3 regions of the Acetobacterium wieringae genome follow, and region 2 is predicted to be linked to each of the others. Evidence: riboswitches for the same ligand, from Rfam matches in the RefSeq annotation. Region 2 holds a riboswitch; each other region holds the start of a gene.
What was found. Region 2 has a riboswitch for cobalamin ahead of nikA (nickel ABC transporter substrate-binding protein). Riboswitches for the same ligand answer to the same signal wherever they lie in the genome.
Positions count from the first base shown of each region.

Region 1 (3,211 bases), 430 kb from region 2:
ATTATAAACCACCAGAATCGTGGTAAAGGAACCAACAAAGGCTAAAATCGCCGTACCATTCATTCCGAACAAACTGCTGGAAAAATTCATGACAATACCAATCGTCGCCCCCAGCGCCGCCCCGGAGGACACTCCTAAAATATAGGGGTCGGCCATAGGGTTTTTAAAAATGCCCTGGTAGGCGGCGCCACAGATAGCCAGCACTCCACCGGTAATAAAGGCCAAAATAATCCGGGGCAGACGGACATTCCAGATAATCGCAATGGCCCCGTCACTGATATTTTCCATCCCAAGATCGATATGAAAAATCTGATCCAATAGAATTTTATTGGCATCCCAAAAAGAAATCGATGCCACCCCCAATAAGGTACAGACGTAAATGATGATGATGCACATGGCAATGGACAGGATGATGCCATATTTCTTGACGGTATTCTTCATGTATTCTCCCACTAATCGTTTTGTCTGTTCACCCCCTGAGTCTCTCTACTTAAGAAAACCAGGGGGCGAACAGCCTTCGCCCCATCAGACAAACTTATTTGGTAAATATTTCCGGATAAATGCTTTCGGCAATTAAGGCCATCCCCTCAATAATTCGGGGACCGGGCCGCTGAATCATATCACTTTCCGGGGTCAGGTATTCAAAGTAGATCAGTTGATCATTAATGATCGCATTGATCTTATCAAAACCAGCGGTGGCTTTAACATCCTCCGGTTTGGTATAAAGCGAAATATAAACATCCGGATTATCAGCAATGATTTCTTCGGTGCTGAGCTGCGGCCATTGTTCTGCTCCATCAGCGGCAATATTGACGGCGTTCAAATCGGTCAGCATCGAATCCAAAGTGGACCCGGGACCAGCGGTATAGAATTTTCCGATATCAAAGAAAACTGACTTTTGGGTTTTGGCAGTCTTCGCCTTTTCGATTAACGCTTCTCGGTCAGCTTGCATTTTTTTAACTATTTCAGTCGCTTTGTCGTTGGCATTGGTGACCTCGCCAGCCTGAACAATATTGGCCAGGACGCCGTCAATATTGGCAGCATTAAAGGTAATTACCTTGGCGCCAGTGGCTTCCAACTGTTGTTTGATATCATCGGAGACAAAATCCGAGGCCACCACAATATCCGGTGCCAACTCAATAATTTTTTCCAGGGTTGGTGCGTTAAAACTACCAATATCGGTCACGGCTAAAGCGGCTTCGGGGTAATCACAGTATTTGGTCCGTCCGACGACCTTGTCCCCCTGATCCAGGGCAAACAGGATTTCGGTTGTTGCCGGAGACAATGAGACGATCTTCTGGGGTTCTTTTTCAATGGTCACTGAATTACCGGCATTATCGGTTACCGTGACCGGGTAAGTAGTCGAGCCGCTTTTTGTTTCGACGCCTGATTCATCCGCTGTCGTTTTGCCTGGCTGACAGCCGGTAAAGGATACCATTAAAGCAATCACAGCAAGAATCACCAACCAATTTCGCATGCTTTTCTTTTTCATTTTCGTCCTTCTTTTTCTTTATTTTTTTGCATTTTTTTTGCAAAAATAAATCCAGCTTCCTGTGGAGGCTGGATACTAAACAAACGGTTTAATCCTGTTCTTCCCACCGAAGAATATCAATGATTATGAGTGTCCTGACTTATGCGTATTCTTGATTCTCACTTCCCATCCTTAAAGACAGTGGCACAAAAATCTCGTTGGCAATTACAGTAGCGGGGGCTGTAGAGGTCTTCCACCTCTTTCCTCATCACTTCTTTATTTATATTAGTGGCAGTGTATCATAGAATCGGCAACTTTTCAATTGATTATTTTTGCGGTGGTTTTTCATCATTTATGGCCAGACTCTCAAGCACCGCCCGGGCAAAATCAAGCGGTTCCTTTTCCCGCCAGTCTTCATTGGCCAGCACCTCGTAGGAAATGGTCGTAATCGTTGGCACGGTCAGAATTTCGGCCATTACCTGATCTAAGGGAATGCTGCCTTCGCCGGGAATCCAGTGACGGTCAGCCTTAAAATCATTGTCGGACAGGTGCAGGGCCTTAAGCCGGTCTTTATGCTTTTTTAGAATCCGGCCGCAGTTCTGTTCTTCCAGAAAATCGTGGGAGCTGTCATAGCACATCCCAAAGCGGGGGGCATTAATCTGATCGAGCAGATAACAAAGCAGATGCTGGCGGGAAACATTTTCCACCGCCAGATCGACATCGTATTTTTCGGCGGCATCAGCCAGCTCGGAGAAGAAGGCCAGGCCTTTATCGAGATCCGGCTCAAATTCATCGAGATCATTGGTGTGCATCACCATCGCCGGGATTTCAAAAGCCTGGCAATCTTTGAGATAATCTTTGAACATCTGCAGCTTGGGTTTTATCTCCATCCGGGAGGCGGTCCAGATGTCGCTGTAGCCGATAAAGGGGGCATGGATATTGGTGATCCCCAAACCGTTTTTTCGAACCAACTCCGGGAATTCTTCTTTTTTTAAGGCCCAGGGCTCAAACTCATCCTCCCAGGAAATCATCACCTCATCAAAACCGGCATCGGCAATGATTTTGATGCGGTCTTCAAATTTCATAAAATAGCCAAACCAGGAAAACATACTATACTTCATAATGGCCTCGCATTCTCAAATAAATTTAGTTTTTTTGCTGATATTTACCCATGCCCTTCAAATTGCCACTCTGGTCATCTTTTAAAAACTGCGCTATAATATCTCTAATACTAAAATTGGAGCGTATTCATGAAAAAATATTACAAAGGCATTCTGATCGGCATTGGCTTTATCGCCTTATCCGCCATTCTTTACTATTCGCATTTTTTGATTTTCAAGGATTCCCATCATATCTTTTTGTATCTGCTGGGCGACATTGCCTTTTTACCGATTGAAGTCTTGCTGGTTTCGGTAATTTTTCATAAGGTCATTGAAGATAAAGACAAAAAAGAACGGCTCAAAAAAGTCAACATGGTGCTCAGTGTTTTCTTCTCTGAGGCTGGTGTCGAACTGATGCAGTTCTTTTCCCGGGAAGATCAACACCTCCCAGATTTTCGCGAATTTCTGCTGATCAAACCGCAGTGGGATAACCGGGATTATAAAAACGCCCTGAAGAATCTGAAGGGGATTCGCTATCATCTGAGTTTTTCCGGGCCCTGCCTTACGAATCTCAGCGAATTTTTAACGTCGCACCGGGAGCTTTTTTTAAAACTGCTGGAAAACCCGTTTCTGGTTGAGC
Region 1 covers NZ_CP097897.1:450,051-453,261, reverse strand. The annotation lists gene CHL1_RS02155 (FecCD family ABC transporter permease) at 1-441, opposite strand, end outside; gene CHL1_RS02150 (ABC transporter substrate-binding protein) at 536-1,492, opposite strand; cobalamin riboswitch at 1,600-1,792, opposite strand; gene CHL1_RS02145 (sugar phosphate isomerase/epimerase family protein) at 1,798-2,592, opposite strand; gene CHL1_RS02140 (hypothetical protein) at 2,722-3,211, shown strand, end outside.
Region 1: linked by a shared signal. The riboswitch ahead of CHL1_RS02150 (ABC transporter substrate-binding protein) and the one ahead of nikA (nickel ABC transporter substrate-binding protein) in region 2 are both predicted to bind cobalamin.

Region 2 (3,211 bases):
GGCCTTGGCCCGGAATTTGTTAGCCGTTATCCCAGTGAGGTCAGCGGTGGCGAGTGTCAGCGGGCCTCAATTGCCCGGGCACTTGCCCGGCAACCCCAACTGCTCATCTGTGATGAAGCGACCAGCGCCCTGGATGTAACCGTCCAGTCTCAGATTATGGCACTCCTAACACAATTGCGAAAAGATCAGGGGATGTCGCAACTGATGATCTGTCATGATCTGGCCCTGGTGCAGCAATGCTGCGACCGGGTGCTGGTAATGCATCAGGGGCGGGTGGTGGAAGCCGGTACCCCGGATGAGGTGATTGCCAATCCCCGGGAAGCCTATACAAAAAAACTGATCGATTCGATTCTGTAAAATATGAAAGGGCATCTCCCCTTGGGTGGTGTCCTTTTTCTATATCTGTTATAATGGGTTAAACAGATATAGAAAATGAGGTGAACGGAGATGCATAAACATCAGGAAGAATGGAATGATGCCGGACATGATAGTAGCCACGGCGGAGATCACCATCATCATCATGAACATACCCAAACCAAATCCGTGTTGAATCGCCTTTCCCGGGCTGCGGGTCATCTTGAATCGGTGAAAAAAATGGTCGAATCGGGAAGAGACTGTACCGAGGTGCTGATCCAGTTGTCGGCGGTGAAGTCAGCCATTAATAACGTCGGTAAAATAATTTTACAGGATCATATTGAGCATTGTATCGTTGATGCGGTGGAAAATAACGACGAAAAGGCTTTGGAAGAACTCAGAAAAGCAATTGACCGCTTTATGAAATAATGGCTGTGGCTAAAAACCGGGTAAAACGCGACTGGCATGGAACGATATTCCAAAACAGAATATCATTTCCACAAAAGAGACTTGCATAGGTGGTTTAAGCATGTTAAAATGGCAAACAGAAACAATGAAAGACACCTGATTGTGGCATTGTTTCTGTTTTTTAGTGTTTTTTAAAACACCGACAACGAATTAAATATTAATAAAACAGGTGCCGGCAGTAACGAAGGGTTACAGGCCGGTGAAAAGGGAAGAGGGGTGAAAGTCCCCCGCGGTCCCGCCGCTGTAAAAGAAGAGTTCCTCCAGGAATGCCACCAGAAATGGGAAGGCAGGAGGTAATGTTGACGCTTGAGCCAGAAGACCTGCCTGCTTTAATTACTCAGACTCTACGTGCGATAGAGGAGGTGTTTTTTTTTGCAGGCTTTTTGCGACCTCGCTATCTTTTTGGAGATGGTGAGGTTTTTTTATGGAAAAAAGCATCAATATTGCCACAGTGAAGTCTTACATTGTGATAGAGCGGGGTTTCTTTACCAGAATGTGCAATGGTAAAAGCCGAGCAAATCAAATAAATAAGTATTTTTTGAGGAGAAAAAGAAAATGAAATTAAAAAAGGGTTTAGCGGTGGTAATGACTGCCGTGTTGTGTGCCGGAATGTTTGCCGGTTGCTCAGGAGCGTCCGCTAAAAGTGATGTGTCGACTAAAGAAGCGTTAAATTATGCCTGCACCAAGGATATTCGGGATATCAACCCGCATTTGTACTCGGGTGAAATGTCAGCCCAGAACATGGTGTTTGAAGGCCTGACCAAGAATGAAGGCGGAGAAGTGAAGCCAGCTCTGGCTGAAAGCTGGGAAATTTCAGCAGATGGACTGGAATACACCTTTCATTTAAGAAAAGGGGTCACCTTTACCGATGGTGCGCCGTTTAATGCTGCCGCAGTCAAGCTGAACATGGATGCCATTCTTGGTAATGCGGAACGCCATTCCTGGCTGGACATGGTTAATGAGATTAAAGAAAATGTGGTGGTCGATGACCACACCTTCAAACTGGTCTTAAAGCATCCCTACTATCCAACCCTGGTGGAGTTGGGACTGACACGACCCTTCCGCTTTATTTCGCCCAACTGTTTTGTCAATGGCACCACCAAAGAAGGGGTTAGCGGCTATATCGGGACCGGCCCCTGGGTCTTATCGGAGCATGTCGACAATCAGTATGCCACCTTTACGCAGAATGAAACTTATTGGGGTGACAAAACTAAAATTAAAACCATTAACTGGAAGGTCATGCCAGATTCCCAGACGATCCTGTTAGCTTTGCAAAACGGCGAGGTCGATTTACTTTTCGGAGCCGATGGTGATCAGGTTGATCTAGATTCCTATAAGAAGTTGGAAGATGAAGGAGCCTACAAAACCTATATAAGTGAGCCGGTCGCTTCACGAGCGATTCTTATCAATAGTAATTCACCGATTACCAAAGATATTAAAGTTCGAGAAGCCATTGAATATGCCGTAAACAAGGAAAACATCATTCAGGGAATTTTAAATAACTCGGAGGATCAGGCCGATACGCTACTGTCTAAAGATGTTCCCTACTGTGATATCGATTTTAAAACCATCGCCTATAATCAGGAAAAAGCCCAACAGCTGCTCGATGAAGCCGGTTGGAAACCAGGAAGTGATGGGGTTCGGGAAAAGGATGGTCAGAAATGTGAGATTACCCTTTCCTATAATTCCAAGAACGCCCAGGAAGGTACCATTGCCACCTCCATTCAGGCCGATCTGGCAGCCGTAGGCATCAAGATGAATATTCTTGGGGAAGAAAAACAGGCCTTCCTGGATCGTCAGAAAACCGGGGATTTTGATCTGCAGTATTCGCTATCCTGGGGAACCCCTTATGATCCCCAATCCTATGTTTCATCATGGCGAATTCCCGCTCATGGAGATTATCAGGCTCAGGTTGGTCTGGAAAAAAAGCAGTGGCTGGATGAAACCATCACGAAGATTATGATCGAATCAGACGACAGCAAGCGGGCCGACATGTATAAAGAGGTACTGACCTATATTAATGATCAGTATGTCTATGTCCCGATTTCCTATTCAAAAACCAAGGCAGTGGGAATCAAGGGACTTGAAGGGGTAAGCTTTAACGATTCGCAATATGAAATCCCCTTCGAAAAAATGTACTTTTCCAATTAATCACCAATTTTGATTATCGAAAACAAAAGGGAGTAAGACCATGAAGCAATACTTCGTCAAAAGGCTCCTGTGGATGATTCCGATTTTGATCGGAATCTCCTTTTTTGCCTTTATACTGATTAATTTAAGCCCCAGTGATCCCGCTGAGGTGGCAATCCGGGTCAATGAGATCACCCCAACGGCTGAAAATGTCGCCCAGATGCGGGAGCAACTCGGTCTCGATGATCCCTTCTTAACC
Region 2 covers NZ_CP097897.1:18,274-21,484, forward strand. The annotation lists gene CHL1_RS00085 (ABC transporter ATP-binding protein) at 1-357, shown strand, start outside; gene CHL1_RS00090 (metal-sensing transcriptional repressor) at 448-783, shown strand; cobalamin riboswitch at 973-1,164, shown strand; gene CHL1_RS00095 (hypothetical protein) at 1,122-1,277, shown strand; gene nikA (nickel ABC transporter substrate-binding protein) at 1,378-2,973, shown strand; gene opp1B (nickel/cobalt ABC transporter permease) at 3,014-3,211, shown strand, end outside.

Region 3 (3,211 bases), 130 kb from region 2:
ATCTTCCCGGGTCTTGGTTTCTTTGCCTTTTAACAATCGGACAATACATAGCGCCGATTCTTCAACCGAATTAAAGGTGCGGATTTCATCCACAATTCCAGGAGTTATCAACATATCTTGTGGATTAAATGTATATTTTTCCACACTACCATCTTCTTTCAGCTCAGCAATATGGGTAGTACCGAGGGTTGAAGCCTCATCAATGGCCTGGTCGCCAACCTCGCCAAAAACCACAATGGCCCGTTTATAACCGATCTCCGCCATGATCTGGGGCACAAAATCCAGCATTTCTTTGGAGTAGACCCCTCTGACCCCATATTGCGGCAGCGCCGGGTTTGCCAGCGATGCCGAAATATTCAGCACACTGCCAAATGAAATTTGCGATAAAACCCGCCCCAGAGCTACCGGATGAACCTCCGGGCTTATCCCATTAAAAATACCAATCCCGGCCTTTTCGATGCTTTCTTTAACCAGATCGACATTAGAATCCATATCGATACCCAGGGCTTCCAGCACATCGATGGTACCACAGACCGAGGTCAAGGCCCGGGAACCGTGTTTAGCCATGGGGATTCCGGCAGCAGCGGCAATAATCGATGCCACGGTGCTGATATTAAAGGTTTTAAAACTATCCATCCCGGTGCCGCAGTTATCCACAATCGGAAACTCAGTGACCGGTTCCACCTTAAAGGTATCCACTTCATAAATCGCTTCAAAACTTCCGGCCACTTCTGCCGGGGTTGCCCCTTTCGCACTGAGGGCCGCTAAAAAAGCGCCCTGTTGCATGGCTGTTTGCTTATCACTTAATATTTCCATGAACATTTCTTTGGAATCATCTTTTGACAGGTTTTCCTTATTGATCAGCTGGGTAATCACCTGACCATAATCTTTCATGCTGATTGTTTTTTCCATTTAATTGCTCCTTTAATTTTTCTTTCTTATTTATTAATTCACTACTGCTTCGATCTCACTTTGACAGACGGCCATCACTTCATCACCACAATGGTTGAATAACCATCGCTGTTTCTAATATAGTCCATTCCCCGTTCCAGTTCTTCCAGTTTGACCCGATGAGAAATAAGTGGCCGGACATCAATTTTTCTTGATTCAAGCAGGGTTTTGGCCTTTTGACTATGCTTAACACTGCAGCCATAAGATCCGACTACGGTAATTTCCTTGTAGTGAATCCGGTTGATGTCCAGTTGGAAGTCTTCATTGCGGCTTAGTCCACTGAAATAACCGAACGTTCCCTGTTTTCTGAGGATTTCCAGGGCCAGATCAAAGGCCTCTGGCCCTGGACAGCAGGGGATTACTCCGTCGACTCCATGACCATTGCTGCAACTCTTTAACTGATCGAGCAGATCTGGCTCATCGCCGCTAAAAACGGCATCAAATCCCAAGGCTTTGCCACGGTCACGACGCTCTTCATTGGCTTCGATCAGGATCACATTTTGGATTCCTTCCGCTTTCGCCACAAACAGGTTAAGCAGGCCCAAACGGCCGCCACCGATAATGACCAGCGCCGCTTTCCGGTTCAACTGAAGGCGATCCTGAATGTTGACACAACAGGCCAGTGGTTCAATAAACGATATTTCTTCATAAGCCAGATCATCATTCCGAATCAGATTGACAATCTTGGATTTGATCGCCTGCTTATCAATTTTGATCACTTCCTGAAAACCACCATCAAAATTAAAGCCCATAATCTTAATCTGATCACAAAGATTATCCTGACCACTTTTACAATAGTCGCAAACCCCACAGGAAATCCCCGGATGAATAGACACCCGTTGACCTACCGGATAACCATTTACATTTTTGCCTCTGGCAATGATCTCGCCGGCAATTTCATGTCCCAATACCCGAGGGTAAACCAGATCCCTTTGCCCCATGGTGGCACATTTTAAATCAGTTCGGCATATATTGCAGGCTCTGACCTTAACAAGCATCTCGCCATCACCACAGACAGGCATGTCCTTATCTTTTATCACCAATTCTCCCGGTTTTTCCAATACCACTGCTTTCAATTCGTCCCTCGCTTATTTTTTATTCTCTGGTCACTGTTTACAAAGCCTTTAAATCCTTTTTAAACAAAAAAAAGCTACGCCAACAAAGCGTAGACTTTCCACATCTCTCATCATCTAATTCTCCGGCAGGTCTTCTGACTCATGATCCTCATCGCTGTCGCCTTCCCATTTTTTAACAGTGGCATCCAGACAGCAATTCCCAATTTACAGCGGCGGGCCCGTATAAGCTTCTCACTTATTTTCCTATTCTCCCCGAGGGGCACCTGAAAATGATTATTTAATTTGGCTTATTATATCATACTTGCAATCCCCAATAAAACACCTTTTTGGCAACTTCAATAAATGATTCTGCCTGACAATGGGTTTTATTTATTCGGATTCTTGCTTCACTGCAACCCCTTCCTCCAGACAAATCTCCATCCCCGCTTCGCTACTGATGCTCTCAAAGATGATATTGCCCTGATTGTTTGTTAAACGCAGCCAAACCTTAGCCGTGATACTCTCGACAATCTCGCGATCCATCAGTCCGTCCACCGGCGCCCGCAGCCGTCCGCCACTGGCCATCTGTGCTTTAAAAGCGAGGGCCCCATTCGGACCTTCAAGTTCCCCAGCGCAGGTTCCCTTTGTGGTATCAACTTCCCATTTCTCCAACCGGGAAAAATTATAAGTCGCAAAACGGCGGGTAATCCCGCTAAAATCAGTGAAGTAAGCAAAGAAACCGGGAAATTCCATCCCTAAAAAAGGAATATTCGCCCGTGAAAAGACAAATGAAGCATCGCCAGCCTCAAAATGGCTGGCCTGTAACCAGAGATAGGTCTTAGGAAAGGATCGGCCATAGTCTTTTTCAATGTAACCGACTCCGCCATTAAAATCCATCAACTCCCCATCCAGATCAATCTCACCCTTTATTTCATGATACAAATGAATAATAGCGTGGTAGCATTCCATAAAGGGCACTAGTCCAAAAGGCCCCATGATCCCCGGGTGCTTTAAACCCTTGGGAAAGGGATGGCTATTGTGAAAGGTCAACCGCCCTTTGATACTGCCTTCCGCCGTATCGACATTCAGCGATAGGCCCTGGGCGTTAAAACTATTATTCTCAATCTCCACATCAAACCGATCCGTTCTGGCATTGAACTCGGGATAGGGAAAATGATGATACCAGGTTTTTCCGGTGACAGCAT
Region 3 covers NZ_CP097897.1:152,785-155,995, reverse strand. The annotation lists gene trpD (anthranilate phosphoribosyltransferase) at 1-912, opposite strand, end outside; gene CHL1_RS00770 (alcohol dehydrogenase catalytic domain-containing protein) at 987-2,018, opposite strand; cobalamin riboswitch at 2,135-2,309, opposite strand; gene CHL1_RS00765 (tocopherol cyclase family protein) at 2,397-3,211, opposite strand, start outside.
Region 3: linked by a shared signal. The riboswitch ahead of CHL1_RS00770 (alcohol dehydrogenase catalytic domain-containing protein) and the one ahead of nikA (nickel ABC transporter substrate-binding protein) in region 2 are both predicted to bind cobalamin.